Regions from separate parts of the Cohnella sp. GCM10012308 genome, predicted to be linked through region 2. Evidence: riboswitches for the same ligand, from Rfam matches in the RefSeq annotation. Region 2 holds a riboswitch; each other region holds the start of a gene.
What was found. Region 2 has a riboswitch for cyclic di-AMP ahead of ACFOTD_RS05535 (C40 family peptidase). Riboswitches for the same ligand answer to the same signal wherever they lie in the genome.

Region 1 (7,763 bases), on a different contig from region 2:
CTACTCAAGCCGAAGGGCCGATACTGGGGCATGTTCGCGGGTGCTGCCATGCTCATCGCGTTTATCGTTCCTCTATTCTGGGGCACGGGCTATTCTCAGCTCCTTATCTTCGGCCTGGGGACCGCGATCTTCGTTCCGCTTTATTCGATCCCATCGGTCTCGGTCGTTTTCGACCAGATCGGCGGCAACGAAGCGGATGTCAAGCAGCGGGAAGAGCGCGTCATCCTGCGGGAGCTGGCGCTCAACGCCGGCCGCTTCATCGGCACGATCGTGTTCATCGTCTGCGTATCGCAGAGCGCGAACCCGACGCTCATCCGCATGCTCCTGCTCGTCTTCGGCAGTTCGCCGTTGTTAGCGTGGGCCATGCTGCGCAAGCGTCTGCGCAATGGGACAGGCGCGGTAGCGGCAAGTAAGGGACGCCCCTAGCTAGCCAAGCTAATCGTAAATCCCAGCTTTCAGCTTGCATAACTGTGTACGATCAAGTTACAATTACAACTGATACTTTATTGCATACAGTTGAATGGAAAGTGAGCGTGATGAACGTGAGCAGTCTCGGATCTCCTTATTCGCTAAAGGGATTATCGCTTCGCAACCGCATCGTCATGAGCCCGATGTGCCAGTATTCCGTCGACGCGGAAGACGGCGCTCCTAACGATTGGCACTTCGTTCACTACGTTTCCCGCGCAGTCGGAGGCGCCGGTCTCATTCTCGTCGAGATGACCGACGTAGAACCTGACGGGCGCATCTCGAATAGAGATCTCGGCCTATGGTCGGACGAGCAAATTCCCGCTTACCGGCGTATCGTAGACGAGGTCCACAAGCACGGCGGCAAGATCGGCATCCAGATCGCGCATGCCGGGCGCAAAGCGCTTGACGCGGAACCGCCTGTCGGCCCGTGGAACGAGCCGTTCGACGCCACCGCCAAGCAGCCCCGCGCGCTCAGCACCGAAGAAGTCTGGGCACTGGTCGGCAAATTCGCCGATGCCGCAGCCCGCGCGGTCAAAGCCGGGTTCGACACGATCCAGCTCCACGGCGCTCACGGCTACTTGATCCACCAATTCCACTCGCCGGGCATTAACAAGCGCGACGACGAATTCGGTCGCGACAAAGCCAAATTCGGCGTGGAGGTCATCAAAGCCGTCAAGGCCGTCTTGCCCTCCGATATGCCCCTGCTCATGCGGGTGTCCGCGATAGAGTATGCAGAGTACGGCTACGACCTTGACCATATTCTAGAGGTCTCGCGCGCTTACCGCGACGCGGGCGTCGACCTGTTCGACGTCTCCACCGGCGGCGAAGGCGGCCCGGCAGTGAAGGGCAAGCCCGGCAACTATCCAGGCTATCAGGTACCGTTCGCGCGTGCGCTGAAGGAAGCGCTCGGCGTCCCCGTCAGCGCCGTCGGCATGCTTGACGATGCCGAGCTCGCCGAGCACGTCGTCGCATCGGGCGACGCCGAGCTGGCCGTCATCGGCCGCGCCATGCTGCGCAACCCGTACTGGGCGATCGACGCGCTGCGCCGCCTCGACGGCAAAACCGACATCCCGAAAGCCTATGAACGGGGCTATCCCGTTCATCGCTAATTTAACGCCGTTCATAAGCCGACGCGGTCCAGTTGCCGCGTCGGCTTTTATATTGTCGTCGGCTAAACTTCGCTTCGCACGGCCACCGCGCACCATTCTTGTGCATCCTCGCCTCTCCGCCCCCGCGTCGTCGCCCCGACCAACCCACCATGCACATTTCTTATGCATCTTCGCTCCTACCGCCCCCCCGCCTCATCGCCCAACCGTCCCGTCATGCACATTTCTTAGGCATCTTCGCTTCACCCGTCCGCGTCTCATCCTACCTCGCGCCCACCATGCACATTTCTTATGCATCTTCACCCCAACTCCCCCCATCTCATCGCCCGACCAACCCATCATGCACATTTCTTATGCATCTTCGCTCCTACCGCCCCTGACCCATCTCCCCACGTGCCCACCATGCACATTTCTTATGCATCTTCGCCTCATCCGCCCCTGACCCATCTCTCCACGCGCCCACCATGCACATTTTTTATGCATCTTCGCTCCTACCGCCCACCATGCACATTAATTGTACACGGATGCTATTCGACTCTTGTGCCCAGCAGATAACGATACTTGTGCTTGTGATCCACACTCTCGGGCACGATCAGTCCCTTTCTTACTAACGATGCGATATATTTCGATATCGTATTTCGATGCAGCCCCAATTTCCCCCGTAATTCATAAGGCTCCAACGGCCCCGAAATACGAGACGCATAATCGAGTATTCGCGTTTCAATCATCGTCAGTGCCGTACTCTCCTCGTCCCCCACCCTCATTTTCCCTAGCATCTGCTGCAGCACCTGCTGACACTGCCTGGGTTTGTCGCGGATGGAGAGAAAGGCAAGACGCAGCACGGACCAACCGTCGATGACGAGATGGTTTTGGCGTGAGCTCATCTTCGTATTCAGCAGGCGTGGCGTTCATGCGGTGAGAAGCGCGGCCATCCACTTCGATCGCTACACGATACGCGTTCGTGAAATACACAAAATCGATGTACCGGAAACCGTCTTTGTAATCCTCCACCTCGTATTCGGGAATCAGTCCCTTCAAGCTGCCGAAAGCTGGAAACCAGGTGAAGCGTAAAAAGTACATGGAAGCATACGTCAATCCGGACTTTAGCCGGAGTAATCTGGCACCTTTAGCTGCCCGGAGCGTCGTGGCCCACCAGGAGGCGAATGCTTTTTCAAACTGTCGGTTGGCCTCCGGATCTCCCTGCCGATACAAAGCATCGGCCTTAAACTTTTCCAGGTTAAATAAGTCTGGACTCATCGCATCTTTGCTCCTTTTTATCACCTTATGTAAAACAAAAACGCCGCCCGCCTCCCTCATCCGAAGATAAGGAATGCAAGCGGCGCGTGCTTCACGCCGATAAGATTATTGGTCTATTTCCCGTTTCCGCTTCCGTTATCGTTATCGTCATCGTCGCCTAATGCGTCCCGAGCCGCCGAAGCTCGTTCGCGGCTTCGTCGTCTTGCGCGGCTTGAAGCTCGAGCCGGACTTGCTCCCGGAGCTGCCCGTGCCGTCGCGCGTAATGCTGCCCGTCGTCGACTTTTTCTTGCCGAACAGTCCGTCGGAGCCTACGCTGCCGCTGGAGCCGGACGAGCTGCCGCGCTTGAAGATCGAGCCCTTTTTGTCCACCGTGAGCGGCGGCGCGACCTTCTGATCGCTGACCGTCGGCGTGCGGTAGGTACCCGAGGTCGGCGGATATGACTTTTGGCTCCCGTAGCCGCGATAGTCGCCGTAATAGCCGCCTCTCGACGAATCGAACAGGTTGCCGATCAAGCTCGCGAGCAGGTAGCCCTCCAGGAAAGATGGACTGTAGTTCTGCCGCACGTATTCCTTGGAGTCGACCTCGACCAGGCTGTCCTCCGGCTTGTTCGGATCCTTTTGCACATGAATGACCTGATCCGAATAGACGAGGAACATATGCTCGGGATCGTCCTTGGACACCTGCTCAGGCTTCTTCTTGGCCTCGAGCGCCGTAGCGACCTCCTGAACCGTCTCCCCCGCCGCCCTGTAGACGTAGGAGGTCTGGCTGCCGCTGCCGCTGACCGACTCGAGCGGATACGTCTCCTGAACGTTAAGGCTCGGCCCGCACGCGGACAACAGCGTCACGACCAAGGCCAGCATAACGGTCAGGTGAATGGAGGAACGCAGCCATCCGCGACCGGAACGCCGGCGCGCCGGCCGGCTCATCGTCCGCTTCCTCTCAGCCACTCCACGTCTCCCGGCAGTACGCTTTCGCCTTCATACAGCATGAAGCGCCCGTCCTGCCATTCGATCCGCAGCAGGTTACGCCCGTCCGATTGGAAACGCCATACGTAAAGATCGCCTCCCGCCGAGGTAAAAGGCGTGCTGCCCGCCTCGACGATCCGCGTGTTGTATTGGTCCTCCAGGTGGTAATCGATACCGTCCAGCTCGATATGCGCCGGCACTTCGTCCATCGAATCGAGACGCCCGTCAATCGTGCTGAACAAGGAATACGACAGATCGAGCCGCTGCTCGATGTTCAGATAGCGGACGTCCGCGCCGTCCCGAAGCGTCAGCCAAACTTCGTTACGGGCTGTCGGCTTCGTGCGCCCGGTCACCTGGTAAGTGACAAGGGACACCTCGCACACGTCTCCCGGCCCCATCGTCAGCACGCTTCGCTCCTGCGGAAGCGGCTCAGCTTTTTTCAAAATATTTTTAACCCGTTTGAACAAGCTCATCTCTTGTCCTCCTCTCCCGCAGCCTTACAGGCACGAGCCGATGATCATCGCACCGACCAGATGCAGGGAGCCCGCGATCAGGCCATACCCTACGACGCCGTCCCGCACGCCTTCGTCCAAACGCAAATCCCCGATGCGCCTGAACGCGAATTCGACGATCCACTCCAGCACGAAGAGGATGACGAACGAAATGAAGGAGACGAGCAGCGCCTCGCCCAGATCGTCTGACGTCACGATCGAGCGGGACAGAATGTAACCTTGTGCGACGAGCTTCAGCACGAACCGGACGGTGACCGCCGTATTGCCCCGCTTCATCTCTTCCATATCCTTGTACTTGGTGAAATAAGCGTCGATGCCCATGAGAATGAACAGAAGCACCGCGCCCGCCGCCGTCCACAGCAGCGTGCCGACCACGTTTTCAATCGTCAATGTTAACGTCTCTCCTCCCGCGGATAAAACCGGGCGATTCCGCATGAGCCTGCGGGAATGGGCCGCCCGAAGCGCCCCTTTTCGGACGCGCCATGAAATGCTTTCCTTATTTTAGCTTAGATGGGCGTTTGAAAAAAGGACCCCGCGGGGGAGTCCTCTTGGATCGCCTTAGCTCTCGTACTTTTTCATCAGGGCCGCCAGTTCGTCCTCGACGGCTTTGTCCTTGCCGAGCGTCGCGAACTCGTCGTCCAGCGACCTGCCTTTGGACTGGCTGAGCTCCTCGGTCGCCTCGGCGTGCGCTTCCATCTGCCGGACCTTCTCTTCCATCCGGCTAAGACCGGACATCGCGGTATCGGTGCCGAAGCCGGCCATCGCCTTGTTGATGCCGGCTTGCGCCTTGGCCGCGTTGGCACGGGCGACCAGCGTCTCGCGCCGGTTCTTGAGGTCGGTGAATTGCTTGCGCATCTCGTCGAGCTTCAGACGCAGATTGTCGGCGGCCTGCTTGTTCTGATCGTAGCTGGCTTTGTACTCGGCAACCTTCGTCTCTGCCGCTTTCTTCTCCTCGAGCGCGCGCCGCGCGAGGTCGATATTCTTCGCCTGCGCGGCGATGTTCGCCTGCTCTTCGCGCTTGGCGACGAGCGCCGACTGCTCCTCGTACAGCTGCTTGAATCGCTTTTCGATCGCGATCTGGGCGGCGACCGCCTTTTCCGCGTCCTCGAGATCCTCTGCCATGTCGCGCAGGTATTGATCGGTCATCTTGACCGGGTCTTCCGCCTTCTCAATTAAGGCATATACGTTAGACAGCGTGAGATCGCGCAATCGTTTGAAAATAGACATTTACACGAATCCTCCTCTTGTCCGCTTGTTCGCGGCTATGTATTGTAGTACGCGGATGCAGGCCGACCGTTTCAACATTTCCCCGTAGACGCCCAACTATCCGTCAAAATAAATATACATCCGGCCTGCCTCGAAAGGCAAAGCCGGATGTATGTCGAATAAGCGCGACAGATCAGTCTCCGATCTGATACGGCCGCTTGACGTAAGAAGTGCGGAGACCGTAATCCTCGGAGTCCGTATAGTCGATCGTCAGCGACCCGATCCTCGATTCGCTGCCCGGCAGCTCGGTCAGCCACATCGCGTCGTCGGGGCAGTCCGCCGTGATGAACTTGCCCGCGTCGTCGTCGGGCGAAGCGTGAAACTTCAGATAGGCCTTGCCGCCCTCGACGGCCAGCACTTCGACGAAGCCCGAGTCGTGGTTGACCGCAAGACGCGCCCGCCGCCCGAGTCCCGCCGTCGTCAGCTTGGCTTCTTCGACCAGACGGTACGCTCTGGATAGCGGTACCGAGAATTCCCCGTTCGCCTCGCTCGGACGGTCGACGAAAAAGTAATACGGCGTCACGCCGGCCAGCTCGAGGCGCTCCAGCAGCTCGCCCAGCAGCTCCGGCGCGTCGTTGATCCCGCCAAGGATCGGCGTCCGGTTCACGATGACGGCCCCGGCGTCGCGGAGCGAGCGGAACGCGCGAATCGCTTGGTCCGTCATCTCCCGCGGATGATGAATGTGCGCCATCAGATAAAGCGGCTTGGAAGGCGTTGAAAATTCGCGGATTAGGCGCAGCAAACCCAGGTCGTCCGAAATGCGCATCGGTTCCATGATCGGCATGCGCGTGCTGAGCCTGATAATTCCGACGTGCGGGATGGCCCGCAGGCTCTGGAGTAGATTCCGCAGCTTGAGCGTGGGAAGGCCGAAGCAGTCGCCGCCCGCCAGTATCACCTGGCGGATCTCAGGATGGGCCGCCACGTATGCGAGCGCCGGCGACACGCCCTCTTCAGCCTCCGTCTCAGGAAGCATCAGGAAAGCGGACGTCCGGAACTTATGGCGGTAACCTTGGGCCAGATATTCGGCTTCGTCGTCGGAGGCGCCCCAGATCCCTTGGCCGCCGGACGCCGGCAAAGATGGAGACAGCAGCTTGCGGAGCGGATCGTTAGCGTCGCCCCAGTCGATGAGGCTATGATAATACGTATTCGTGTTCATGCAGAAAGGAGCGGCAGCGTCTTGGTCCATGTTTCTGGCGAATTCCGGCATGGCCAACGTGAATTCCTCCTTCTCCCGGTCTAAAGTCGACACGCCTCGAAGGACAGAAAAGACCCTTCTGCAACAGGCGCGCGCAATACGCTTAGCCAGACAGAGGGGTCTTGTAGAGACGCCAAAAGACCCGGCGAGGGTCATTCAAGCTTCAATAAATTAGATGTGACCCATCCACTGCCTACGAGGTTAGCTGACGGACTCGGGTAAGATGGTACCCTATGAAGCCTGCAATGGCTTCAATTCGCCCCATAAAGACTTGGTTCCCCCGTTTCCCGGCCGATACCGGGAATTAAGCGTACACTTAGTTTATACCGAATGTCCCGAATCGTCAAACAAATGGCGCCCGATTCGGCCTCGAAAGGTCAAAATTGGGCGCCTGTACCTGTTTTTAGGATACGCCGGCGAGCCTGGTCTTAGTATTCAAGACCTTGATACAGCGGATATTGCGAGGAGAGCTCTCGCACCAGCTTGCGCGCTTCTTCAAGCTTGGTCTCGTCCTTGGCGTTCTTCAGCGTGATGGCGATGGCCTGGCCGACCTTCTTCATCGCCGCGGCGTCCATGCCGCGCGAAGTAACGGCCGGCGTGCCGATACGGATGCCGCTCGTGATGAACGGGCTCGTCGGATCGAACGGAATCGCGTTCTTGTTGACGGTGATGCCCACGGAGTCGAGCAGGTGCTCGGCATCCTTGCCCGTGATGTTCAGGCTGCGGGTGTCTACGAGCATCAAGTGGTTGTCCGTGCCGCCGGAGACGAGGTTGATGCCCTCTGCGGTCAGCGTCTCGGCAAGCGCCTTGGCGTTGGTCACGACGTTAGCCGCGTAGTCCTTGAAGGACGGCTGCAATGCTTCGCCGAGCGCAACGGCTTTGGCCGCGATCGTGTGCATGAGCGGGCCGCCCTGCGTGCCGGGGAATACCGCCTTGTCGATCGCCGCGGCCCAAGGCTTGGTGCACAGGATCAAGCCGCCGCGCGGTCCGCGC
Region 2 (7,763 bases):
GGCCGAGAACGTCGCTCAAGCGTCGGTAGCAGGCCAATCAGCCTCGGTTCGCGAAGACGGTCGCTTGACGGCTGCGGTCGTATAGCGATCGGCAATGGAAGGCCGCTTTCCCTTACTGGGGAGGCGGCCTTTTTGAGTTTGGGCGAGAGGGGCCAAGTCCCCGCGTAACTAGGATGCTTGCAAATGGCGAAATCCGTGCGCAGAAGCGCACTGATGAAAGTAACCGTCAGGGACGGTGCGAGCAGCGGGCCAGGCCGTAACATGAAGTAAATGAAGAAAGGCGGAAGCAAGCGTCCGCTCGGCACTCCGACGATTGATGACAAGAAAGGACGCCCTTCCGAAGTCAAGTGGCACTAGGAGGGGCTGAATTTATTCAGTCCTTTACTCCGGCGCGTGAAAAAAACTGCATTTGTACAGGTATTTTCTATCGATACGCGACACTTGATGAAATACCTGCAAATGTGCAGGTAATTTTAAAACGCAAGCCGGAAATCGGGCTGATGGAGATAAAAACCTGCGCATTTGCATCTTTTCTTCTCAGATGGATAGAGATCGGCGAAATTAGATGTATATTTGCAGGCATTGCGGCAAAGACGACGCTTGCGAAGATAAGCTCGCCTTTTGGAACGCCGCCGCAGCTGCGCTTCCCCACCCCCGTGACCCCGCCGGCCCGCATCCGCCTGCATCCGACTGTCGTTTGTGATTCCGCCCACGCCTCTGTAATATGAAGGTAGAGGCAATTGAAAGCGTTTGAGGCAGAGGAGGTTCTTATCCATGGTTCATATGGAAGACGTACGGGACAAGACGCGCCGCGTGTTGGATCAGATCGCCGCGATCGTCGTCGGCAAGCCGGATGCGACGGAGTATGCGCTGATTGCGCTGCTTGCTTCCGGGCATATCATTCTGGAGGACGTGCCCGGTACCGGCAAGACACTGCTCGCCAAGTCGCTCGCCCGGTCGCTCGGCTGCGCGTTCAAGCGTATCCAGTTCACGGCGGACCTGCTGCCGTCGGACGTGTCGGGCATCAACTTTTACAATCAACGGGCAGGCGTCTTTGAACTAAGGAAGGGTCCGGTCTTCACGAACATTCTCCTGGCCGACGAGCTGAATCGGGCGACGCCGCGGACGCAGTCGAGCCTGCTGGAGAGCATGGAAGAGCGTCAGGTGACGATCGATGGCGAAACCTATCCGCTCGAACGTCCTTTCCTGGTCATCGCCACGCAAAATCCGGTAGAGAGCCATGGCACGTTCCCGCTCCCCGAAGCGCAGCTCGACCGCTTTATGCTGCGGATTCCGATGGGCTACCCCGCCGCCGGGGAGGAAGCCGAGATCTTGCGCCGGTTCATGAGCGGCGATCCGCTGGCGACGGCCGAGCCTGTCCTCGCGCTCGAAGAAGTCGTGCAGCTCCAGGGCGCGCTGCAAAATGTCCGCTGCCACGATGACGTGCTGCGGTACATGCTCGCGATCGTTTCCGCCACGCGGGACAGCGAGGACACGGCCGTCGGCGCGAGCCCGCGCGCAAGCCTCCAGTACATGCGCGCGGCGCAGGCAAGGGCGCTGCTTCGCGGACGCGACTTCGTGCTGCCCGAGGACGTCAAGGCGCTGGCCGTTCCGGTACTCGCTCATCGGCTGGTTCTTCACGACCCGCTCGCGGGAAGCGGCCGCGCCGAAGCGATCGTGCGCGAGATCGTGAACAAGACCGCGGTGCCTGCCGAGCAGGACGCGGTATACGCATAAGGCATGCCGATCATCAAATTGCTCGTCGTCGTCGCAGTCCTCGCGATGGTGCAGCGAATGCTTTTCAGTTGGCTCGGGCTGCGCAAGATTCGGTATGAACGCAAGTTCAGCGTGCCTCGGGCGTTTGCGGGGGACAAGATCTGGATGGAAGAGCGGCTCGTCAATGCCAAGTGGCTGCCGCTCCCCTGGCTGCGGGCCGAGACGCAGATGCCTGCCGCGCTAAGATTCGGCAAGGAAACGTCGGATCTCGCGGTAAGCGTCGGGCAGACGCTGCAAAACCACGCGAGCTTGTTTACGCTTGGGCCTTACACCAAGCTTGTGCGCCGTCATGAAGTGACTTGCTTGCAGCGGGGGAGATACCGGACGCAGACGCTGACGATCACGCACGGGGATCTCATGGGCATGACGAGCGGCGCATTGCAGGTCGAGTCGGATTGTTCGGTTACCGTGTACCCGAGGCTGCTCGGCGCCAGAGAGCTGCCTCGCGCGGCCCGCGAATGGATGCAGAGCGCGCTCAGCTCGCCCGACGCCTTCCGCGAGGATCATTACCATACCGCGGGCGTCAGAGCCTATCGCGGCGGCGACGCCATGAAGCAGGTCAATTGGAACGCCACCGCCAGAACCGGCGAATTGCTCGTCAACCGCAGAGAGACGATGGTTGGCGGCGACGTGACCGTGCTGCTCAACGCAGAGCTTGCCGATGCTTCGACGAACAGGCGGATTGCGCTCGAGCAGTTCGAAGAAGCGATCAGCATCGCCGCGTCCGTCGCCAAGCAGACGCTCGATAGCGGGGGCAGGGCGGGACTGATCTTCAACGGCCGCGTACAGGGCGGGGAGGCGGTCCCGCTGCGAATCGAGCCTGCGCGCGGCCGCAGCCAACTCTACGCGCTGCTCGAAGCGATGACCGGATTTGAGCCCGTCGTCCGGCTGGAGCTGGGCTATCTGCTCGGCGATCTGATCCAGGGACGGATGCGCGGAGCGAATCTGCTGCTCATTACCGCTTTTCTGACGCCCAAGCAGGAGCTGGCCGTGCGGATGCTGCGGCAGGCCGGCAACCGTGTAGAGGTCATGCTGTTGTACAAGGACAAGCAGGCATCACGCCAAGCCGCAGGAGGAACGCCATGAAGCTCATTCTCCGCAGCCTGGCTGACGCGCTCGCCGTCTACCCGCTTCTGCTGATTCTCCACGCGCAAGCCGGTCTCGCTTTCCCGACGGTCGGCTGGATCGCCCTCGCTTGGCTAAGCGCCGCGGTCGGGCGATCGCTGCCCTCGGTGCTGCGCGGCAAGCTGCCGGCGTCGCTCGTTCACTTGGCGCTCGTCGCGGCATTCATCGCCGCCGCAAGCGCCGTAGACTGGCGGCTGCTCTGGCTCGTGCTGCCGCTTGGTTTCCTGTCGTGGATCGCCCGCTTCGACTGGGCGCGCAGCGTACGCTGTGCCGTCGCGGTCGGCCTCCACGCGATCGTCCTCGCGGCGGCATCGCCGCTTGGCATTGCAGACGGCGCGAAGCCGCTGCTGCTCGCCGCGGGCATCGCCTGGCTGGCGGCGGCGCTATATTTTCAGCAGTCGAAGTCGCTGGCCGAAGCCGGTCTTCATGCCGGTCTCGTCACGAGACGGCTTGCCGCCGCGGGCAAGCGGTACCTCGCGTTGTGGGGCATCGTCGTCGCGCTCGTCTTTCTCCCGTTTGCGGGACTTCCGATCTGGCCGCAGGTCCTTCGGCTCATCCGCTGGTTGGTCTCGCGCGTCCCGGCGGGCGAACCTGCCCCCGAACAGACGCCCGAACCCGTGCAGTCCGCGCAGCCGCCGGCGTTCCCGCCGCAGGAGGGAGGCACCGGACGGCTGTGGGTATGGCTCGAGTATGCGCTGTATGTCGTACTCGCGCTGCTGGCGCTTGCCGTCGTTTATCGTCTGGCGCGGCGATATTTGCTCAGCGCCGTCTGGTGGCGGCGCATCTCCGATCGTCTGAAAGCGTGGTACGGCAGGCTGCTCGCGGGGCGGCGCGCGGCCGAGGCGGATCTCGGTTACACCGAAGAACGAGAGAGCCTGCTCCAAGGAGAAAAGCTGCTGGGCAGACTGTTCTCGCGGAATCGGTCGAAAGCGAAACGCGCGCTCGGGCGCGAGGAGTGGACGGCGATGTCGGCGGAGGACAAGGTCAGAAGTCTATATGCCGCGCTCATCGCCGATGCGGTCAAAGAAGGATACGCGCACCGCGAATCGCTTACGCCGTCGGAGACGCTCCGGGCGATCGAGGCGTGGCGCGTTCAAAACGAAGCGCCCCGGGCCCGTACGCCGGAAACGGCATCCCGAGGTTGGCTGGCGAGCGCGTCCCGTCAGCTCGGCGAGCTGTATGGCAGAGCGCGCTACGGCGGCCGGGTGAAGCCGGAGGAAGCCGAACGGCTCGGCGCGGAATTCCCCTGGAAAAAATGACGAAAAAACGGGCTTTGGCATACGACGCCAAAGCCCGTTTTTCGTGCAACTTTTTACGCAAAGCCTGTTTCGAAATCTTTACGGGGGGGTACAACCTAAGTAACCTCTCCATTCACTCCAAGCAGCAGCAAAGACCCGCTTTGGGGCGGGTCTTTGCCTAAGCCATTCCACTTCAGCCGAGTTTACACGTGATCGATTGCCACGGACGTGTAAGTGTCGGAGTCCATTACACGGCGAGCGCCGACATAGCGCTTCGCGTAATACTTTTCATCCAGATCCGAGATCGTAACACCCTTGGAAGCCGAGTGCGCAAATTTGTTGTCGCCGACATAGATGCCTACGTGGGACACGCCTTCGCCGCTCGTATTAAAGAATACGAGATCTCCCGGACGAAGATCGTCGCGAGCGACCTTGTCGCCCATGGCGAATTGGCCTTTGGACGAGTGAGGCAGCTTGACGTCGAACTTCTTGAAAACATAAGCCGTGAATCCGGAGCAATCGAAGCCGCTAGTCGTCGTGCCGCCGTAATCGTAGTCGATGCCGATCAGCTTGGAGACGGTCGAGTCGAGCTTGGAAGCTGCGGACGCGCTGCCCAACTGGAAAGCCAGGAGGCAGGTTAAAGCAAGTAGAAGTACAGTAACTTTGCGCAAAACAAGAAGCTCCTTCCAAGTGCCTACGAGGTTAGCTGGAGGGTTCGGTTGAAGGTTCCCTATGGCTTCTGCGCGAGGCAAAGCCAATTCACCCGGTAAAGACTGGTTCCCCCGTTTCCCAGTGCGCGGGAATTCGGCAGTTTTCGCACCTTAGCTTTAGAAATTCGATTTTTAGGCCCCAACTCCTGCTCCTTCAAGATTAGAAATCCTTAATGTCCCAAATCAAAAGGAATATGCTGGCGAAGTCTCATAACCCAATCACAGCAAGGGATGCGGGGTTTGCGCCCGCGAAAGGCCAAGCCTATGAATAAATGAGAAAGATTAAGAGGACGCAAGTCTTCGACAAGGCTGCAGTCGCAAGAGTATGAACGTAGTCTATGCCGCCCTCTCGACCGATATTAATAGCCTGCAAAAAAAAAGAGACGGCGCGCCGCTCATCATCCGATGAACGGCGCGCCGTCTTTTTCTGTTTATAAGCGTTATTTTAAGCCTGTTCGCGCTGCCACAAGCGATGCTGGCAGGCCGCCGTCCAGAGCGCGATCATCGACCGGACGAAGTGGAACGCCTGGTTCAGCGCGATCGCGAGCAAGCCCGTCCAGATCAGCGTGGCGCCGGATACGGCGGCGGAACCGAGCAGGGAGAGCAGCGGCAGCAAAAGGGTTACGCCGAGCAGGGGGAGCAGGCGGCTTATCGAGCGAAGCGCGCCCTGCCAAGGGCTGTCCCCTGCGGCGGCGCTGAACTGCATGAATAAGAAGGGGAGATGCACCGCCAGCATCCAGAGCGCCCAGCCCGCGGCGTAAGGGAGCATCTGTCCGAGCCATGAAGCGGCGTCGGGCATTTCCATGTATGCGTTCCGTCCGAACGGAATCAGCCAGATCGCCGGCGCCAGGGCGATCAGCTTCTCGGTGCCGTAGAGCAAGGACACCTTTTTCCACGACCGGCGGATGCCCTTGAGCACTTGGGTGCCGCCCTGCTCCTCGGCATGGGTGAAGGAGTAGTAAAGTCCCGCATTCAGAATCGGCGTGATCAGCATGCGGAAGAGGAGCATACAGCCCAGCATGAGCAGCGTGCGATCGGCCAGACCCGTCTTGAGCAGACGGAACTGGGCTTCGATCGCAAAAAGCTGCTTGGCTGCCGCGCCGAGCGGATGTTCGTCGGGATACCGGGTCAGGATTGGCGCCACGACCGAATCGATAAACCGGTAGAGGAAAAATCCCCACAACAGGCGGTAAAGGAATAAGGCGACGAGTACGAATTTGTGTCGCTTGGTCGTCTCCCAGCCTTTTCGGATCGCGTCGTTCATGTCGCTTCCTCCTCCATCACCAGGCCATGCTGCCGACGATCGCGTCGATCAGCTGTCCTAGCGTCACGTCGAGCTTGGTCCGCTTGCGCGCGGGCGCTTCGGCCTTCAGATAGTTGTCGTAACGGCTGTGATCGAGCACGATGTCGAGCATCGGATCGACCGCCACGTACGACAACGGCGATGCCGACTGCAGGCGGATCTGGATGTGGCTCTGAATGCCGTCCCACGTCTTGCGTACGGTTTTGCCGTCCTTGAAGCCGAATTGCACCGTCGCCGCCTGCGGGCTGCCCTGGGTCCTCGTGAGCAGGACGATGGACTGATAGCCGCCCTCGCCGTCCGGCTCCGTGCGGATGGAGGCTACCGCGAAGTCGGCCGACTCTCCCCGGTACACGTAGGCCTGGAAGAAATCCTTCCAGTCATCCTTGGTTACGGCTTCGACGACACGCTGGAAGCTTTGGCTGTCGGGGTGCTTGAAGCGGTATTTTTGAAAATAAGTCCGCATGATCTTCGACATCGTTTTTTCCCCGGTTTTGGCCTCGATCGCTTTGAGTACGAGTTTGCCGCGCATATATACGTTTTCGGCGTAAGCGTCCGAACTTCCGTAATTCCAGGCGTCGAGCTTGAGCGGCAGCGGGTTCGTCATGTAGAGGGACTCGATCGGCGTGCGGGCCGAGACGCCGTAGATGGCGGCCATCAGCTTATCCTCGGTGTAGGACGTGAAGGCCTCGTCCAGCCAAGCCTCCTCGAATTCGTTGGAAGCGACGATGCCGTACCAGTATTGATGCGCGATCTCGTGCACCAGCGTGCGCTCGAGCTCGTACCCCGGATTGTCGTCCTTTGCCGCCGCGCCGGTGACGAGCGTCGGATATTCCATGCCGCCCGCGCCCTCCGCGTCGGCAGGGGGGATAACGATGGAGAGCGTCGTGTACGGATAGTCGCCGTACCATTCGCCGAGCTTTGCCAGCGCGGATTTGGCCGCGTGCATGTAGCGCTCCTCCTGCTTTGCGTGCAGCGGGTCCAGGTACAGCTTGATCCGCACGCCGGGCACGCCGGCCGAGGAGAAGGAGTCCTCCGCGGTCACGAAGTCGGGAGAGGCGGACCAGGAGAAGTCGTGCACGTCTTCTGCATAGAATTGGTACGTCTTGCGTCCGTCCTTGACGACGGGCTGCTTGTACTGAAAACCGGTTGCCGCCACGGTCCGGTCCTCGGGTACGTCGATCTTCACGCCGTATACGCCGAAGTCCGAGTAGAATTCCGAGTTGCCGTGATACTGGTGGAGATCCCAGCCCTCCGCCGCGCGTCCGCGGACGCCCGCAGTTTCGTAGGCGGGGACCTTCGGGAACCATTGGCCGGCCATGACGAAGTCTCCTGCCTGTCCCATGCGGGCGAATACCTGCGGCAGCTTGACGGTGAACTTCATGCGGACGGTGACGCTCTGTCCCGGCGCTACGGCCTTGGGAAGACGGAAGGAGGCCAGCGTGCGGTCCTGCGCGTTGCCGTCGTCCGGCTGGACATAACGAAGGCGCGGCAGCAGCGTCTCGCCATCCTCGGTCGTAAGCTCGCTCAGCTCCATGGCGCCGTCCTTGCCCGGCGTCATCTTCACGCCGCGAAGCTGGCCGTTCGATTCGTTCAGGAACGTACTGCCGGGCG
Region 3 (7,763 bases), on a different contig from region 2:
GCAGCAGGAAGGAGCCCAGGCCGATGATGAAGGCAAAGCCGAGCGCCAGCGTCCGCGGAGGAGAGGCGACCAGCCAAGCGTACATTTTTTTGTGCAAGCGTCTCCCCTCCTTACCATGGTTTTACCCGATAATGATGCGGCCCTCTGCCTCGCGGTACAGCGTGCGTCCGGACTTGGTGCCCAGCGCGTACGTCATCGTCAGCGGACCGAGACGCCCGATGAACATGAGGACGATAATGAGTATCTGGCCGAAGGCAGTCAAGTCCCCGGTGATCCCGGCGGACAATCCGACCGTCGCATAGGCGGACATGACCTCGAAAAGAATGAGCAGGAACGCCTGCTTCTCGGTAATCGAGAGGATCATGACGGACGTGATGACGATGGCCAGCGACAGCATCGTGACCGTGATGGCGCGGTTGACCTTGGCCCGCTCGATGCGCAGTCCGAGCAGCACGACGTCGGTACGGCCGCGAAGCATCGCCCAGACGGCGGCCGCGAGCACCGCGAACGCCGTCGTCTTGATGCCGCCGCCGGTGGAGCCGGGCGAGGCGCCGACGAACATGAGCAGCACCATCGCAAACTGCGTCGCGTCCCGCAGGGAGCCGATGTCGACGGTACTGACGCCGGCGGAACGGGTGGATACGGACTGCAGCGCGGCCGCGAGCAGCTTGTCTCCGAAGGATAAAGGCCCGAACGTGAGCTCGTTCGTATACTCGAAGATCAGGATCGTGACCGTGCCGAGCACGATGAGGAACGCCGATACCCAGAGCACGACTTTGGAATGATAGGACAGCTTGCGGCGCGTCGGCAGCTCGACCAGGTCGGAGAGGACGACAAAGCCTACGCCGCCGAGCACGACGAGCACGATCGAGAGCAGGTTCATATAAGGATCTCCGACATACCCGGCCATGCTGCGGAAGTTGCCGAACAGGTCGAAGCCGCCGTTATTGAAAAAAGAAACGCTGTGAAATACGCCGTAATAGAGCGCCTGCCGGAAATGCATCTCGTGCATGAACCGGAAGGTAAACAGCAGTGCGCCGACCGCCTCGATGCAAAGCGCATAGATAAGGACGCGCTTCACCAGCCGGACGATGCCTTCGAGACTGCCCTGGTTCATCGCTTCCTGCAGCACGAGACGGTCCTTGAGCGAGAGGCGTCGTCCGGCGAAAAACGCGAACAGCGTCCCCATCGTCATGAAGCCGAGGCCGCCGAGCTGTACGAGCACGAGCATGACCCAACGGCCGAAGACGGAGAAGTAGGCGATCGTATCGAGCCGCATCAGACCCGTCACGCAGGTCGCGGAGCTGGAGACGAAAAAAGCTTCTAGCCAAGGCGTCGGCTCGCCGGACACCGTGGAGATCGGGAGCCTGAGCAGCAGCGCGCCGACCGCGATAATGACGGCGAAGCCGATCGTCAGCACCCGAGGCGGGGAAGCATATAGCCAGCCGATGATTTTTTTAAGCAAAGTACGATTCACCTCATGTCGGCAAACGGTTGAAAAAGCGCGCAAAAAAAGACACTGGAGCTCCAGTGCCTTGGCGCACGGCGATCCTGTCTGGCAGCCTACGAGGTTAGCTGACGGGTTCGGGCCAGATCAGGCTGCCCTATCCGGCGCTTGACGCGCGCGGAATTCACCCCGGAAAAGCTTAAGTGGTTCCCCCGTTTTCTTTGCGGAAATTCGGCTGGGTAGTATGATGAAGACACGATGGTTCGGTTTCCATAAAAAACATTACACCGCATTATAGTCTGTCCGATAGGTACGCACAACAGCAGAAATGCGAAAAATCGCCTTGTATGAGGATATACGGACGTTATTAGGCCGTGTAACAGCTTTTTTACGGGGATTCTAACTCTTTCTCTTGTTTTGGCTTCAATTCCTATCGATAATAAGCGGAAGGACCAGCTATTGCGGATAAAAAGACGATGTATACGCTTTTTCAGATCAATTCGGAATCGGAGTGGATAATTTGAGATCATCCAAATGGGCTGTCGCCGCGGGAATCGGCCTTCTTATCTTCCTATTCATGCAAGTATTGCCTGCGATCGCGCCGGCTATGAAAGGCGAATCGGCCGCGATCAGCCGCGGCGAGGCAAAGCGGATCGGCCTGGCTTACGCCTCGGCGCACTGGGGAATGGATCTTGGCGAAGGGTCCGACGCGACGATCACGCATGTAGGCGACGACCGCATGGCAGCCTATATGACCAAGCACAAGCTGACCGACGAATACGACCGCGACTGGGATGCGCGTTACCCGACGGACGTCTACGCGGTCGATATCCATGCGGCCGACGGCAGCGTCGACCGCGTATCCGTCCATATGGAATCGGGCGAGGTCGTCGGCTGGGCGCGTGTCGGCGATGCCTTGACCGATGCGGACAAAGCGGCCGCAAGCGACGCAGACGCGCGGACCGCAGAAGCGATCGCCTGGCTGAAGACGCAGCCCGACTACGACGCATCGGCCTGGGAGCCTACCGGCAGCCTGACGCAAGGCGGCTCGGTCATCCTGCAGAGCCGCAAGTCCGGCTTGTCGGACGCGCACGTGCAGCTGCTCGTAAAGCCAGACAAGGTGCTTACTTACCGGTACGCGCTGCCCCAGGCATTCGCGGACGAGCTTGCGCAGCAGCGCAAGATTGCCGATAAGCTATCGATGACGGGCTTCCTGCTGCCGCAGATCGTCATGTTCGTGCTTGCCGTTATTTATGCCGCGACCTGCCGGGGATGGACATCGTTCAAACGCGGGCTGTTCCTGTCGGCGGCTTTCTTCGTCATGTACGCAGGGTTCATGTTTAATCTGCGCCCCGGATTGCGTGCTTCGTCCGTCGACATGAACGCGATCGCTTCGGAGAGCAACGTGTCGGCGCTGCTCGTCACGAACGTCGTTATTCTTTTCATTCAAGCGCTGCTCACGTACTTCGCCGCCGTCGGCGGCGACGGCCTGTGGCGCTCGATGGGCCGCTCGCTGTGGCCGCGCTGGCAGGACGCGGACTACGGCAGCCAGGTCAAAACCGCCATGAAGCAGGGCTATATGCTCGCCGTGATCCTGCTTGCGGCGCAAACGATCGTGTTGACGGCGCTTGGCCTGCTGCTCGGCAGCTATTACGGTTCCGATCCGAGCCAATCCGCCTACAATATGTACGCGCCTTGGCTGCTGCCCTTGCTCGCTTGGTGCGCCGGCATCTCGGAGGAGATCCAGACGCGCTTTTTCGGCATCGGCCTCGTGCGCAAATGGCTCGGCGCGTTCGTCAGATCCAAGCGTGCAGGCACGCACGACGCTTCAAGCCCGGGCACCGCGGTCTCCAAAGTGCTCACGTCCATCGCCGTTCTGCCCGCGACCGCCGTATGGGCTTTCGGCCATGTCGGCTATGCCGTATTTCCGTGGCAGACCCGCTTTATCGAGCTCATGATTATCGGCGCCCTTTTCGCCTGGTTTATGCTGCGATTCGGCCTCCTGACCGTTATTTTCGCCCACGTGGTCCTCGACTCTACGCTGATGGCCGTACAGATGCTGTCCGACGGGCTCTCATCCGATAATCTCGCAGGCTTCGTCAGCGTCCTGCTGCCTGCTGCCGTCGCGATGGGGATCGCCTGGCTGCACGAACGGCGGCGGGGCGGGCCTGGTCCGGCCTCGGACTTCTCGCGTTAGAGGACTTGCGGCGTAATCTCGGGATGCACGGCCGGTCTTGTCTTGACGAGCTTACGCCGCTCCAACCGTATATGCATGACAAAGTCGGCGAGCAATAATGGCGCGGCTGCCGCGAAAAACAATCCCCATTTTTTGAGCGCCGACAGCAGTAAATGGATCACGTCGCTCATCACCGCGAACCGGACCTGCCCCTGCAGGTCCGGCGTATTGCTGATCAGCGTAATGCCGTACGCCCCTTTTTTCGCAATAGAAAAGCGAAACATCGACTCGCCTTTCAACCGTTTTGCGATATAGACATCCGACCGATCCTTCGTCAAATCCAGGGAAGACCTTCCGTCGTCTACCATGGCAATGACCTGATCGAACATTACGTCGCTTGGATTGCTTGTCACGGGAGCAGGCTGTCCATGCCTATCCGGACCGTTGATGAACGCATAAAAAATTTTATATTCGCCCGGCTTTAATTGGATGACGGTTTTGGCGTTCAAGTCGACGTAATCGCGGTTGTGAAAACTGGCCAAGAAGCCGTAAGCGCTCGTCAAAAGACCGGCGAAAAGAATGCAGCCGGCGAGGATAAGCGGGGCGAATTGGCGAAAAAAAGCAAGCATGCGAATGCTCCTCAGTCAACGATTTGGATAGGAGTCAGGGCGATCGGCTAACCCTTCGTAATCTTGCTCATGATGTGAAGAAGCTCCGGCAGGCCAACGCTGTATTCGCAGCCTGGTTTCTGCAAGCTTCCGCTTTTCGATCCGCGCGTACGCGATATATCCCGCGATCAGAAATGGAATGGCGGCGGCGACCGAAAGTCCCAGCTTCTTCAACAGCGTGACGAAGCCCTGGCCCATATCGCCCATAATCGTAAATCTCGCATACTTCCGCAAGTCTGGGACGTTGCTGATTAACGTAATGCCGTAAGTCCCTTTTTCCTTTACGGTAAATCGGTACATCGACTCTCCCTTTTTCCGGTTAAATGTGTACGTGCTTGACCTGTCTTCCGCTAACTCCAACGACGCCCTGCCGTCATCCGCCATCGCCGTGACCAAGTCGGGCAGCGCGACAACTTTATCGTTTTGCGTAATGGTGAGCGGACCCATTTCTCTCGTTGTCTCGGTATACTCGTAATAAATCTGGTACTTGCCCGGCTTCAATTGTACGGTGGTCTTTTCATTGAGCGCGAGATAATCCCGATTGTGAATTCCGGAGATTAGAGCGATTATACAAGCGACGAATCCTGCGAAGAGGATGCAACCCGCGAGGATCAATAACGCAAACTGACGGAGAAAGGCAGGCATGACGGTACTCCTCTGGAATCGATTGTCGGGTCTGATAAATGCATATTATTGGTAGTATAGACTAATATGCGATTAAGGTGCAGCATTATTATTGCGTTTTCGATACATTTACAAAACAAAAAGGCAGGCGCATCGAGAGAAGCTTTCTTCTCATTGCGCCTGCTTTTTCACTTTCTTCATCGGCTTGTTTTTAGCCAGCGGAACCGTTTAAGCCCTGCAGCTCATCCAGCAGCATCGTCCGCGTGACCGGATCGTCGAAATTCCACTGGCTGTCCATCATATGCACTTGGCCGTTCTTGACCGCAGGCAAGGACTTCCACAGACTGCTCGTGAACAGCGCTTCCGCCTGGGCTTTGGTCTCGTCTTCCTCATCCTTCAAAATGTAAAGCTCGTCGCCGATGTAGTCCGACATGACCTCGACCGAGATCTCGGCAAAGCGCTCGTCGCCGTCGATCAGCGTTTGGACTTTAGCCGGCGGCGCGTACCCGAGCGCGTCGTACAACGACACGGACAAGCCTTGATGGCCCATGACGTACAGGACCTTGCCCATCATGAGCAGCACGGTTGCGGATTGGCCTTGCTTGCCCTTCTGCGCCAGCAGATCCTTGGTCTGCTTCACTTTCTCGTCGTAAGCCGCTACATATGCGTCCGCAGCGGTTTCCTTGCCCAGCACGCCCGCGATCTCATGCATGCGATCGAAGCCGCCCTTTTCGGAAATAACGACGGTCGGCGCGATTTTCTCCAATGGAGGGAGGCCCTGTTCGTCCCAGTCGTTAAAAATAATCAGGTCCGGCTCCTGCGCCGTCACCTTCTCCAAGTTGGCGGGATAGCCGACGTCCGCGATTCCTTGAAGCCGATCGCCATAAGCGACCTGGCTGCCGATGACGCTCAAGCTGGCGCCGACAAGCGTAACGCCCAGCGCCAGCAGATCCCCGGGATCGCTGCCAACGTACACGATTCGCTTCGGATCGGTCGGGATTTCAACCTCGCGGCCTTTGGCGTCCGTGACTTTGCGGGTGGCGCTGGAGGGAGAGCCTGCAGGCGAAGCCGATTGCGCGGACGCCCCTTCCGACGATGCCGCCGGAGCTGCAGATCCGGTCGAAGATGCGCCCTCGTTGGCATTATTGCCGCATGCACTCGCAAACACAGTCAAAAGAATCACAACGAATATCATCCAGTTTTTGTTTGTACGCAATTTACTAAACCCCGCCTTAATCATGATAATGATAATCGTTATCAATATAGAACAAAAGGCGTCCCTCGTCAACTATTTTTTAGGCTATCTCCCTTTTCTCTTGCTCCCCCACACCGCGCCGGATGCCCGCCATGCACATTTCTCGGGAATGGATGGCCTGTACGCACCGTCGCCGTCGTGTCGGATGCCCGCCATGCACATTTCTCGTGCATGGATTGCCTGTATGCCCCCTCGCCACCACGCCGGATGCCCGCCATGCACATTTCTTGTGCACGGATGGCCTGTACGCACCGTCGCCGCCACGTCGGATGCCATCCATGCACATTTCTCGTGCACGGATGGCCTATACGCACCGTCGCCGCCGCGCCGGATGCCCGCCATGCACATTTCTCATGCACGGATGGCCTGTCCGCACCGTCGCCGTCGTGTCGGATGCCCGCCATGCACATTTCTCATGCACGGATGGCCTGTCCGCACCGCAGCCGTCGTATCGGATGCCCGCCATGCACATTTCTCATGCACGGATGGCCTGTCCGCACCGCAGCCGTCGTATCGGATGCCCGCCATGCACATTTCTTGTGCACGGTTTGCCTGTACGCCCCCTCGCCGCCGCGCCGGATGCCCGCCATGCACATTTCTTGTGCACGGATGGCCTATACGCCCCCTCGCCGCCGCGCCGGATGCCATCCATGCACATTTCTAGTGCACGGATGGTCTGTACGCCATGTCGCCGCCGCGCCGGATGCCCGCCATGTACAATTCTTGTGCACGGATTGCCTGTACGCCCCCTCGCCGCCGCGCCGGATGCCCGCCATGCACATTTTCCGTGCATGGATCGGCGCTCGCCCCGTCGCCGCCCGTCCTTCAGTCGCGTTGCAAAAAAACGGAAAAAAGCAGAAGTCGCATCTGCTTTTTCCCGTTAATTTCTTCTATACCGATGGCGCAGAGGACTCAGTCTCCGCCGTTTCCCCGCCTTCCTCTTCATTCAAAGCCGCCAAAATGCGCGCGGCCAGCGCTTCGCCGATGGAGACGGCCTTGAAGTCGGCCGGCGAAGCCTCCCGAATCGCCTTGAGCGAGCCGAAGTGCTTAAGCAGCTGCTTGCGGCGTTTCTCGCCGATGCCGGGGATGGCGTCGAGCTTGGAAGCGATCATCGACTTGCCGCGCTTCTCGCGGTGGAAGGTGATCGCGAAGCGGTGCACCTCGTCCTGGATGCGCTGCAGCAGGTAGAACTCCTGGCTGTCGCGCGGCAGCGGCACGACCTCCGCGGGATCGCCGACGAGCAGCTGCGCGGTACGGTGCTTGGCGTCCTTGGCGAGGCCGCATACCGGCACGAACAGGCCCAGCTCGTTCTGCAGGACATCGATGGCTGCGCCGATCTGGCCGCGGCCGCCGTCGATGACGATGAGGTCCGGCATCTGCAGCCCTTCCTTGAGCACGCGCTCGTAGCGTCTGCGCACGACCTCGCGCATCGTCTCGTAGTCGTCCGGACCAGTGACGGTGCGGACGTTGTACTTGCGATATTCCTTGCGGTCGGGCTTGCCGTCGGTGAAGACGACCATCGCGGATACCGGCGACGCGCCCTGCATGTTGGAGTTGTCGAACGCCTCGATGCGGTGCGCCGACGGAATGCCG
Region 4 (7,763 bases), on a different contig from region 2:
TACGGGGTACGGCCGAAGCTTGCCTGCAATATATAGAAGCCAATCCGCCGCTGGGCGAATGCTGCCTGGTCATCGAAGGCGCGGACCCGTCAGCCGCTTCGACGGCTGAGCCTGGCGATGCATGGTGGTCCGGGATGACAACGGCTCAGCACGTCTCCCGGTACGAAACGCAGAACGGAGAAAATCGCAAGGAAGCGATGCGCCTAGCGGCACGGGATCTGGGCGTGTCCCGCCGGGAGGTATACCAGATGTTGCTTGAAGAAGAAAAAGACCCCTCCACGGACTAAGTCCGGGAGGGGTGCAAGGAGATATAAAAAGGTTAGAAATAACGATGTTGGTAAGTGCTTCTTCCATTATAAACGAATTTCTCTAATTTGTCACACGGTTGCAGGTAAATCCTTCAAGCATTCTCTGCAAACGATTTTTCCTTTAAAATAAATAACGTTGTCCGCATTGCCGCAGAAGATGCAAGCCGGTTCGTATTTCTTCAGCATGATGCGCTCGCCGTCCACATAGATTTCCAGCGCATCCTTTTCCCCGATACCCAGCGTTCTGCGCAGCTCGATCGGAATGACCACACGACCCAGTTCATCCACTTTCCGTACAATGCCCGTCGACTTCAACATTTGGAAATCCTCCCTCATTCGCGTAAAATAAGATTAAACGAAATGTCGGAGAACCTCCGCATATTCGCCATCATTCGACAAAATTCTTTCTTTTCCGTACTCTATCGTACCAACGATTCCCAAATAAGTCAACCAGAAATAGTGGCTTCTTTAGCTGAAATTTAGCTGAATACCCGCTAACTTCCACAGTTTAGCACCAATTCACCAGTATATTAGGTAAAAAAAGGGATTAGTTCTTAAAATTAGTGAATGACATCATTCGACAAAATCATAAGCGTTTGTCGAATGTGAAGCCCAAACCTACGAGGTGATCGAAACATGTACCGTCTTCGGGAGGAAAAAGTATTCAAGGACCCCGTTCATCAGTCCATCTACGTACAGGAAGCGACGATCTGGAAGCTTATCAACACCGCCGAGTTCCAACGATTGAGGCGCATACGCCAGTTGGGAACTTCGTACCTGACCTTTCATGGGGCAGAGCACAGCCGATTCTCCCATTCGCTGGGCGTATACGATATCACGCGAAGAATTATCAGTCAATTTGAGCGTAACGGATACCAGGATTGGCCGCAAAAGGAAAAAATGGTCAGTTTATGCGCTTCTTTGCTGCACGATGTCGGACACGGTCCTTTTTCCCACGCCATCGAACAGGTGTTCGACACGGATCATGAGGAATGGTCGTGCGCGATCATATTGGGAGATACTGAGATCAATCGGGTATTAAAGGAAGTAAGCGAGGATTTCCCGCAAAAGGTTGCCGCCGTCATCTGCAAGACGTACGACAAGCCGATCGTCGTGAGCCTCGTGTCCAGCCAGATGGACGCGGACCGCATGGATTATTTGCTCAGGGATGCGTACTTCACGGGCGTGAACTACGGCACCTTCGATCTCGATCGGATCTTGCGCGTGCTGCGTCCTTATAAAGGGCGAATCGTGGTGAAGGAGAGCGGGATGCATGCGGTAGAAGATTATTTGATGTCGAGATATCAAATGTATTGGCAGATCTACTTTCATCCCGTGACGCGCAGTTCGGATATCGTACTGAGGCAAATTTTCATGAGGGCGCGCGAGTTGTTCCGCGGGGGCCATGCGTTCAAATTCCTGCTGCCGCCGCTAGCGCAGTTGTTGAACGGCACGATCGGACTGCGGGACTATCTGGCGCTGGATGAAGCGATGGTACAGACGGCGTTCGGCCAATGGGCGGACGAAGAGGACGAGATCTTGGCGGACTTATGTAAAAGGTTCTTAAACCGCCGATTGTACAAGTATGTACCCCTCGATAGTCCGCACGAAACACTGGAGGCGGAGCTTCGGGAGCAATGGGAAAGGATCGGTCTGCATCCGGATTATCACCTTCAGATGGACACGCCGACGAACCTTCCTTACGACCTGTACAAGCCAGGATCTCCGGATCCCGAGCCCAAAGAAAAGACCCCCGTCCTGGTGCTGGACGAAAAAGACCGGTTGACAGAGATTTCCCTGAAAAGCGATATCGTCCGGTCGATCGCGGGACTTCATACCGGGAAGTATTACATCTACTATCCCGAAGACCTGGTGCTCCCGCACATCGATAGTCTGAAGCCCGAGATTCGCGAGCTGCTGGGATTATAGATCTTATACCAATTTAATCAGTCAAAGGAGACCTTCAAGACATGCTGTTCGATACGCACGCCCATCTGGACTCGCCGAAGTTTGACGACGATAGAGAAGAAGTGATCGCGCGCGCCAAGGAAGCGGGCGTCGGTACGATCGTCAATATCGGCTTCAACAGGGAGACGATCCCGACGACCCTTGCATTAGCCGAAAAGCACGACTTTATCTATGCGGCAGTAGGCTGGCATCCGACGGATGCCGTCGACATGAGAGTGGAGGAGGATCTGGCCTGGATCGAAGCGCTATGCAGTCATCCGAAAGTCGTAGCGATCGGCGAGATCGGACTCGACTATTATTGGGACACTTCGTCCAAGGACGTCCAGCAGCTCGTATTCCGCGAACAGATCAGGCTCGCGAAGCGGATCGGCAAGCCGATCGTCATTCACAATCGGGACGCTCATGAGGACGTCGTCCGTATTCTTCGCGAAGAAGGAGCAGCCGAGATCGGGGGTATCATGCACTGCTACTCCGGCAGCTGGGAGACGGCCAAGCAATGCCTGGACATGAACTTCTATATCTCCTTCGGAGGACCGGTCACCTTCAAAAACGCGCGCGTTCCCAAAGAGGTATTGGCCCGTGTCCCCCTGGACCGATTGTTGATCGAGACCGATGCTCCGTACCTTACCCCCCACCCCTATCGCGGCAAGCGAAACGAGTCTTCTTACGTGCAGTTTGTAGCTGATTCCGCCGCGGAAATCACAGGCCTTTCTAGGAAAAAAATAGAAGAAATTACGGATCGAAATGCACGTGTCTGTTTTCGACTCGAAGAAAAAGCGCCAACAAACGTAGAAAAATAAATATTTTCTAAGAAAAAACTAGCTTTTGCTCTCGAAATCCTAAAAATATGGCTTAAATTTGCCTTAAAACGCTGAAATTCGCTCTTTGCACGTTCTTTACACCTTTGGGGCGTGCGGGTTATTATCTAATCCAGAAGTCCGAATATGACATTCCTTTTCCAGTGCGCTTAATCTCCCAGCGGGGAGAGCGGGGGACCCGACGCGGACGATATCGGCGCTTGCCGATGTCCCAGCGGTCCGAGCAATCTTGGGGTGAGTAGCGAACGACGGGCGCCGTCCGGCTGACGGCAGACCGCTTGATCGCTTAGGGCAGACTCTCGACGCCCGAACCCGACAGCTAACCTCGCAAGCGTAGTAGAGAGAGGTAACCTCGTGCCGCCCCATCGTCCCTCGTCCAGTTGAGCGGAAGCCACGACCAGGCCCTCTGTCGCAGGCTTTTTTTGTGCCCGAATTTACACGTTCGGCGCCGATGGCCGCAAAGACCGCTCCACGGAAGCACCCACGGGATGAATGGCAGGCGCATGACATGCCTCCACAGCTGGGCAAGGCGGCGCAATTCGCTAGTGTGCAAGCCGCTCCACACTAAGCTTCCAGCGCCGTTATCACAAATGGATAGTCGCGTCAGACGAATATCATGTAAAACAGTCGACGGCGAGGCTATGAAGGAGGAACGAGAAAATGGGTGCAATCCCCCTTCAAGGGACCCATGATCCACGACCGACCGGCAAGCTTACCGCAGCGCGATGGTTGCATGAGCATCTGCGTTTGATTCTCTTGAGCGCAATCTTGTCCTTTGCTCTTACCATCTGTCTCATCATGCTGCTGCACGGCGCGTCCGCCAAGAGCGTGACCGTCGTGGACGGCGGGAAATCTACCGTCATCCAAACCCGCACTTCCGATGTCTCCGCCTTGCTTAAGGAGATTGGCATCACGGTCGGTCCAAACGATCGGTTGTCGGCAGCGCTCACGTCCTCGGTAGAGGAAGGCACGCGAGTCGTCATCGATCGGGCTATGAGCGTTCAGCTCGTCGCAGACGGGAAGAAAGAGACCAAATATACAACAGTCAAGACGGTGGGCGATCTGCTGCAGAACGAAGGCATCACGCTCTCCGCCGAAGACAAAGTCACGCCGGCGCTCACGTCGAAGATCGACGAGGGCCTGCAGGTGAAGGTCGTCCGCGTCACTCGCGAGGTCGTCACGACCGAGCATCCGATGGCGTACAAAGTCGTCAAGACAGCGGATCAGAACTTGCTGGTCGGCAAGACGAAGGTCGTGCAGACGGGCAAGCAAGGCTTGCTGGTGAAAAAGTTCGAGCGCGTCTACGAAGACGGCAAGCTCGTCAACGAACAGCTCATCTACAAATCGCTTGACCAGCCGATCGTGCAGCAAGTCGTAGCCGTCGGCGCGAAGAAAAAAGCGGCCGTCGTGTCGCTTGCCTACAACAAAGCCGCGGACGACGTTAAGACGCTCCAGCTGAACGGCAAATCCGTGAAGGTAAAGAGCGTTTTGTCCGGCGTCACCTTAACCGCGTATTCCGCGGGCCCGGCTTCGACGGGCAAGGACGTAGGCGACGTGGGCTACGGCATCACCGCTTCCGGCACTACGGTATCCGAGGGTCGTACGATCGCGGTCGATCCGGATGTCGTGCCTTTGGGCTGGTGGGTCTACATCGAGGGCATCGGCTTCCGCCGCGCGGAAGATACGGGCAGCGCGATCAAAGGCAAGAAGATCGACGTGTATTACGACAGCGAGCGGTATGCGAATAAGTTCGGCAAGAAACGCGGCAACACCGTGTACGTGATCGGACCGGTTAAGCCATCGGCCGCCTGAGCCGCCTGATAGGTTCTTAATTTTCATTACCCGCTATTATCGAATTTGTGTCTGTTTTATGTCGGAGCGGTCAATTTTTTTTGGCGGCGGCCTGGTCGGGTCGCTGCGTCCTGGGAAGGGGCCTGTGCCTCTTCCCTTTGTCATTTTCGGGATGTGGGCTATAATAGGGCATACGAAGCGATGCGAACGGACTGAACGGGAAGAACGATGGGAACGAACGGCAACGACAACGAACGGTAGTGAGAACGAACGGGGTGGACGGCATCAGCCTGGCTAGAATAGCGGAGATCATCGTCGTTGAAGGCAAGGAGGATACAGTGGCGATCCGAAGGGCCGTCGACGCGGATACGATTGAGACGGGCGGTTCGGCGATCGACGAAAAGGTGCTGCGACGCATCGAGCTGGCCCGCGAGCGGCGGGGCGTCATAATCTTCACGGATCCGGACGTCCCGGGCGAGAAAATACGCAAGATTATCGAGGCGAGGGTGCCGGGATGCAGCCACGCGTTCTTAGCGAAGGCCGATGCGCGCGGCAAGGACGGCATCGGCGTCGAGCACGCGAGCCCGGAGGCGATACGCGCGGCGCTTGGCCGCGTGCGGGCATCGGCAGGGGGCGGCGCCGCTTCCGGCGCGGACGGAGCGATAGCGGCGCAGCGAGGCGCCGGGGCTCCACCAGCGGCGTCTGCGTCCGGGGCGGCGCTGTCCGGCGCTGATGCGGCAGGAGCGGACCGGACAGCGATGGCAGGCGCGGGAGCCGGCGAGTCTGGGATCGACTGGCCGGATCTGATCGATGCGGGGCTGATCGTGCATCCGGCCGCCGCGAGCCGCAGGGAGCGGATGGGCGAGCTGCTAGGCATCGGCTATGCCAACGGCAAGCAGTTCTATAAGCGGCTCGGGATGTTTCGCATTACGCGGACGGAGTTCGCGGAGGCGCTCAAGCAGCTGACGAGAGAGGGAGTAGGCGAATGACGAAGCATGCGGGAGGCGTAGGCGGCATGGCGGGCGCCATGGACATCGCGACGCCGACGCGGACCAAGGATATTATCCGCAAGCACGGCTTTACCTTCAAGAAAAGCCTGGGTCAGAACTTTCTGATCGACAAAAATATATTGGACAAGATCGTGGATGCTGCGGCGCTCAACAAAGAAAAAGGCGCGCTGGAGATCGGCCCGGGCATCGGCGCGTTGACGGAGCGGCTCGCACAGGAAGCTGGCAAGGTCGCCGCAGTCGAGATCGACAATCGGCTGATCCCGATTCTCCAAGAGGTACTCTCGCCCTATCCGCATGTATCCGTCGTGCACGGAGACGTGCTGAAGACCGACCTGGCGAAGCTGTGGTCGGAGCGTTTCGCCGGCTGCAACGAGGTCAGCGTGGTCGCGAACCTGCCGTATTACGTGACGACGCCGATCGTCATGACGCTGCTGGAGCAGAAGCTGCCGCTCGACCGGATCGTCGTCATGGTCCAGAAGGAAGTGGCCGAGCGGATGGCGGCCAAGCCCGGCGGCAAGGACTACGGCACCCTCAGCATAGCCGTCCAATACTATTGCGTACCGGATATCGTCTGCGTGGTGCCGTCCGGCGCCTTCATTCCTGCGCCGAACGTCGACTCGGCCGTCATCCGGCTGACGAGGCGCGAGGCGCCGCCGGTCGACGTATCCGACGAGGCGCGATTCTTTCGCGTCGTGCACGCGGCCTTCACGCAGCGTCGCAAGACGCTGCACAACAACCTGGCTGCGCTCGTCGGCAAAGAGCGCAAGGCCGAGCTCGCCGGCCTGCTCGAGGCAAGCGGCGTGAAGCCGGAGCGACGCGGCGAGACGCTGTCGCTTCAGGAGTTCGCGACGCTGGCCGAAGCGTTGGCTGCCGCCGGCATGATCGAATAGAACCGAGGGTCCCTGTCTTGTCGAGGGGGACCCTCGCTTACGTTAATGCGTGCACCATTGGGCGCCCCTCTCCATAGGATAGACGAAGAGGTGATACGCCCATGAAGCTAGGGGACTTGGTCGTCCGCAAATCGTACGGCGGCGATGTATTGTTCCGGATCGCGGCCCTGCTGCAGAACACGGCGGTGTTGCGGGGAACGGATTATCGGCTGCTCGCGGACGCGCCTGTAGGGGACCTCGAGCAGGTACGGAACCCGGACGAGCTGCGCGGCCCCCGGACGGCACGCGTGCAGGCCGGCGAATCGGTGAGACGGATGCAGGCGGAGCGCGCCCATGTCCAAGAGGGGATCGAGGAAGCGGCCTCGTCCGGGCAGAGCAAACCGTACTTTGAGATGCCGGGCAAGGTGCTCCATCTGGACGGCGACGTCAATTATTTGAAAAAGAGCATGGCCGTATATAGGCAGCTGCGCATGCCCGCCGAAGGCGTGCACTGCCACGAATCGCAGATGGCGGCCGCAGTAGCCGACCTGCTGCCCAAGGTGATGCCCGATATCGTGGTGATTACCGGCCACGACGGCGTCTACAAGAACAGAACCGATTACGATCAGCTGTCGAGTTATAAAAACACGGGCAACTTCATCCAGGCCGTCCGAACCGCGCGCAGCTACGATAAGAGCAAGGATTCCCTGATCGTCGTCGCTGGCGCTTGCCAGTCTCACTTCGAGGCACTGATGTCCGCCGGCGCCAACTTTGCCAGCTCGCCTGCGCGCATCATGATCCATGCGCTGGATCCGGTCTATGTCGCCGTCCGCGCGGCCTTTACGCCGTTCCGGGAGACGATCGACCTGCCGGACGTCATCTCGAATACGATCAGCGGCATGCGGGGCGTCGGCGGGGTCGAGTCGCTTGGCAAATACCGAATCGGACTTCCGAATATCAAGCCAACCAACATCGTCCCGACGCTCACGGCCGCGGAAT

Region 1: linked by a shared signal. The riboswitch ahead of ACFOTD_RS10815 (KamA family radical SAM protein) and the one ahead of ACFOTD_RS05535 (C40 family peptidase) in region 2 are both predicted to bind cyclic di-AMP.
Region 3: linked by a shared signal. The riboswitch ahead of ACFOTD_RS15025 (TrkH family potassium uptake protein) and the one ahead of ACFOTD_RS05535 (C40 family peptidase) in region 2 are both predicted to bind cyclic di-AMP.
Region 4: linked by a shared signal. The riboswitch ahead of ACFOTD_RS20470 (resuscitation-promoting factor) and the one ahead of ACFOTD_RS05535 (C40 family peptidase) in region 2 are both predicted to bind cyclic di-AMP.

What each region holds. Positions count from the first base shown of each region.
Region 1 covers NZ_JBHRYU010000007.1:52,764-60,526, reverse strand. The annotation lists gene ACFOTD_RS10850 (MFS transporter) at 1-426, shown strand, start outside; gene ACFOTD_RS10845 (NADH:flavin oxidoreductase/NADH oxidase) at 543-1,577, shown strand; gene ACFOTD_RS10840 (hypothetical protein) at 2,295-2,831, opposite strand; gene ACFOTD_RS10835 (DUF4247 domain-containing protein) at 2,979-3,758, opposite strand; gene ACFOTD_RS10830 (DUF4178 domain-containing protein) at 3,755-4,270, opposite strand; gene ACFOTD_RS10825 (DUF350 domain-containing protein) at 4,295-4,699, opposite strand; gene ACFOTD_RS10820 (PspA/IM30 family protein) at 4,868-5,536, opposite strand; gene ACFOTD_RS10815 (KamA family radical SAM protein) at 5,709-6,782, opposite strand; cyclic di-AMP (ydaO/yuaA leader) riboswitch at 6,946-7,091, opposite strand; gene ACFOTD_RS10810 (serine hydroxymethyltransferase) at 7,199-7,763, opposite strand, start outside.
Region 2 covers NZ_JBHRYU010000003.1:30,968-38,730, reverse strand. The annotation lists gene ACFOTD_RS05560 (ABC transporter ATP-binding protein) at 1-85, shown strand, start outside; gene ACFOTD_RS05555 (hypothetical protein) at 348-728, shown strand; gene ACFOTD_RS05550 (AAA family ATPase) at 775-1,737, shown strand; gene ACFOTD_RS05545 (DUF58 domain-containing protein) at 1,741-2,862, shown strand; gene ACFOTD_RS05540 (hypothetical protein) at 2,859-4,160, shown strand; gene ACFOTD_RS05535 (C40 family peptidase) at 4,343-4,810, opposite strand; cyclic di-AMP (ydaO/yuaA leader) riboswitch at 4,816-4,959, opposite strand; gene ACFOTD_RS05530 (hypothetical protein) at 5,295-6,113, opposite strand; gene ACFOTD_RS05525 (M1 family metallopeptidase) at 6,130-7,763, opposite strand, start outside.
Region 3 covers NZ_JBHRYU010000011.1:181,376-189,138, forward strand. The annotation lists gene ACFOTD_RS15020 (TrkH family potassium uptake protein) at 1-85, opposite strand, end outside; gene ACFOTD_RS15025 (TrkH family potassium uptake protein) at 122-1,465, opposite strand; cyclic di-AMP (ydaO/yuaA leader) riboswitch at 1,547-1,694, opposite strand; gene ACFOTD_RS15030 (hypothetical protein) at 1,968-3,644, shown strand; gene ACFOTD_RS15035 (hypothetical protein) at 3,641-4,252, opposite strand; gene ACFOTD_RS15040 (hypothetical protein) at 4,268-4,936, opposite strand; gene ACFOTD_RS15045 (ABC transporter substrate-binding protein) at 5,127-6,098, opposite strand; gene uvrC (excinuclease ABC subunit UvrC) at 7,061-7,763, opposite strand, start outside.
Region 4 covers NZ_JBHRYU010000020.1:10,308-18,070, forward strand. The annotation lists gene rsmI (16S rRNA (cytidine(1402)-2'-O)-methyltransferase) at 1-287, shown strand, start outside; gene ACFOTD_RS20455 (AbrB/MazE/SpoVT family DNA-binding domain-containing protein) at 378-626, opposite strand; gene ACFOTD_RS20460 (HD domain-containing protein) at 945-2,237, shown strand; gene ACFOTD_RS20465 (TatD family hydrolase) at 2,279-3,076, shown strand; cyclic di-AMP (ydaO/yuaA leader) riboswitch at 3,231-3,443, shown strand; gene ACFOTD_RS20470 (resuscitation-promoting factor) at 3,755-4,906, shown strand; gene rnmV (ribonuclease M5) at 5,146-5,874, shown strand; gene rsmA (16S rRNA (adenine(1518)-N(6)/adenine(1519)-N(6))-dimethyltransferase RsmA) at 5,901-6,785, shown strand; gene yabG (sporulation peptidase YabG) at 6,887-7,763, shown strand, end outside.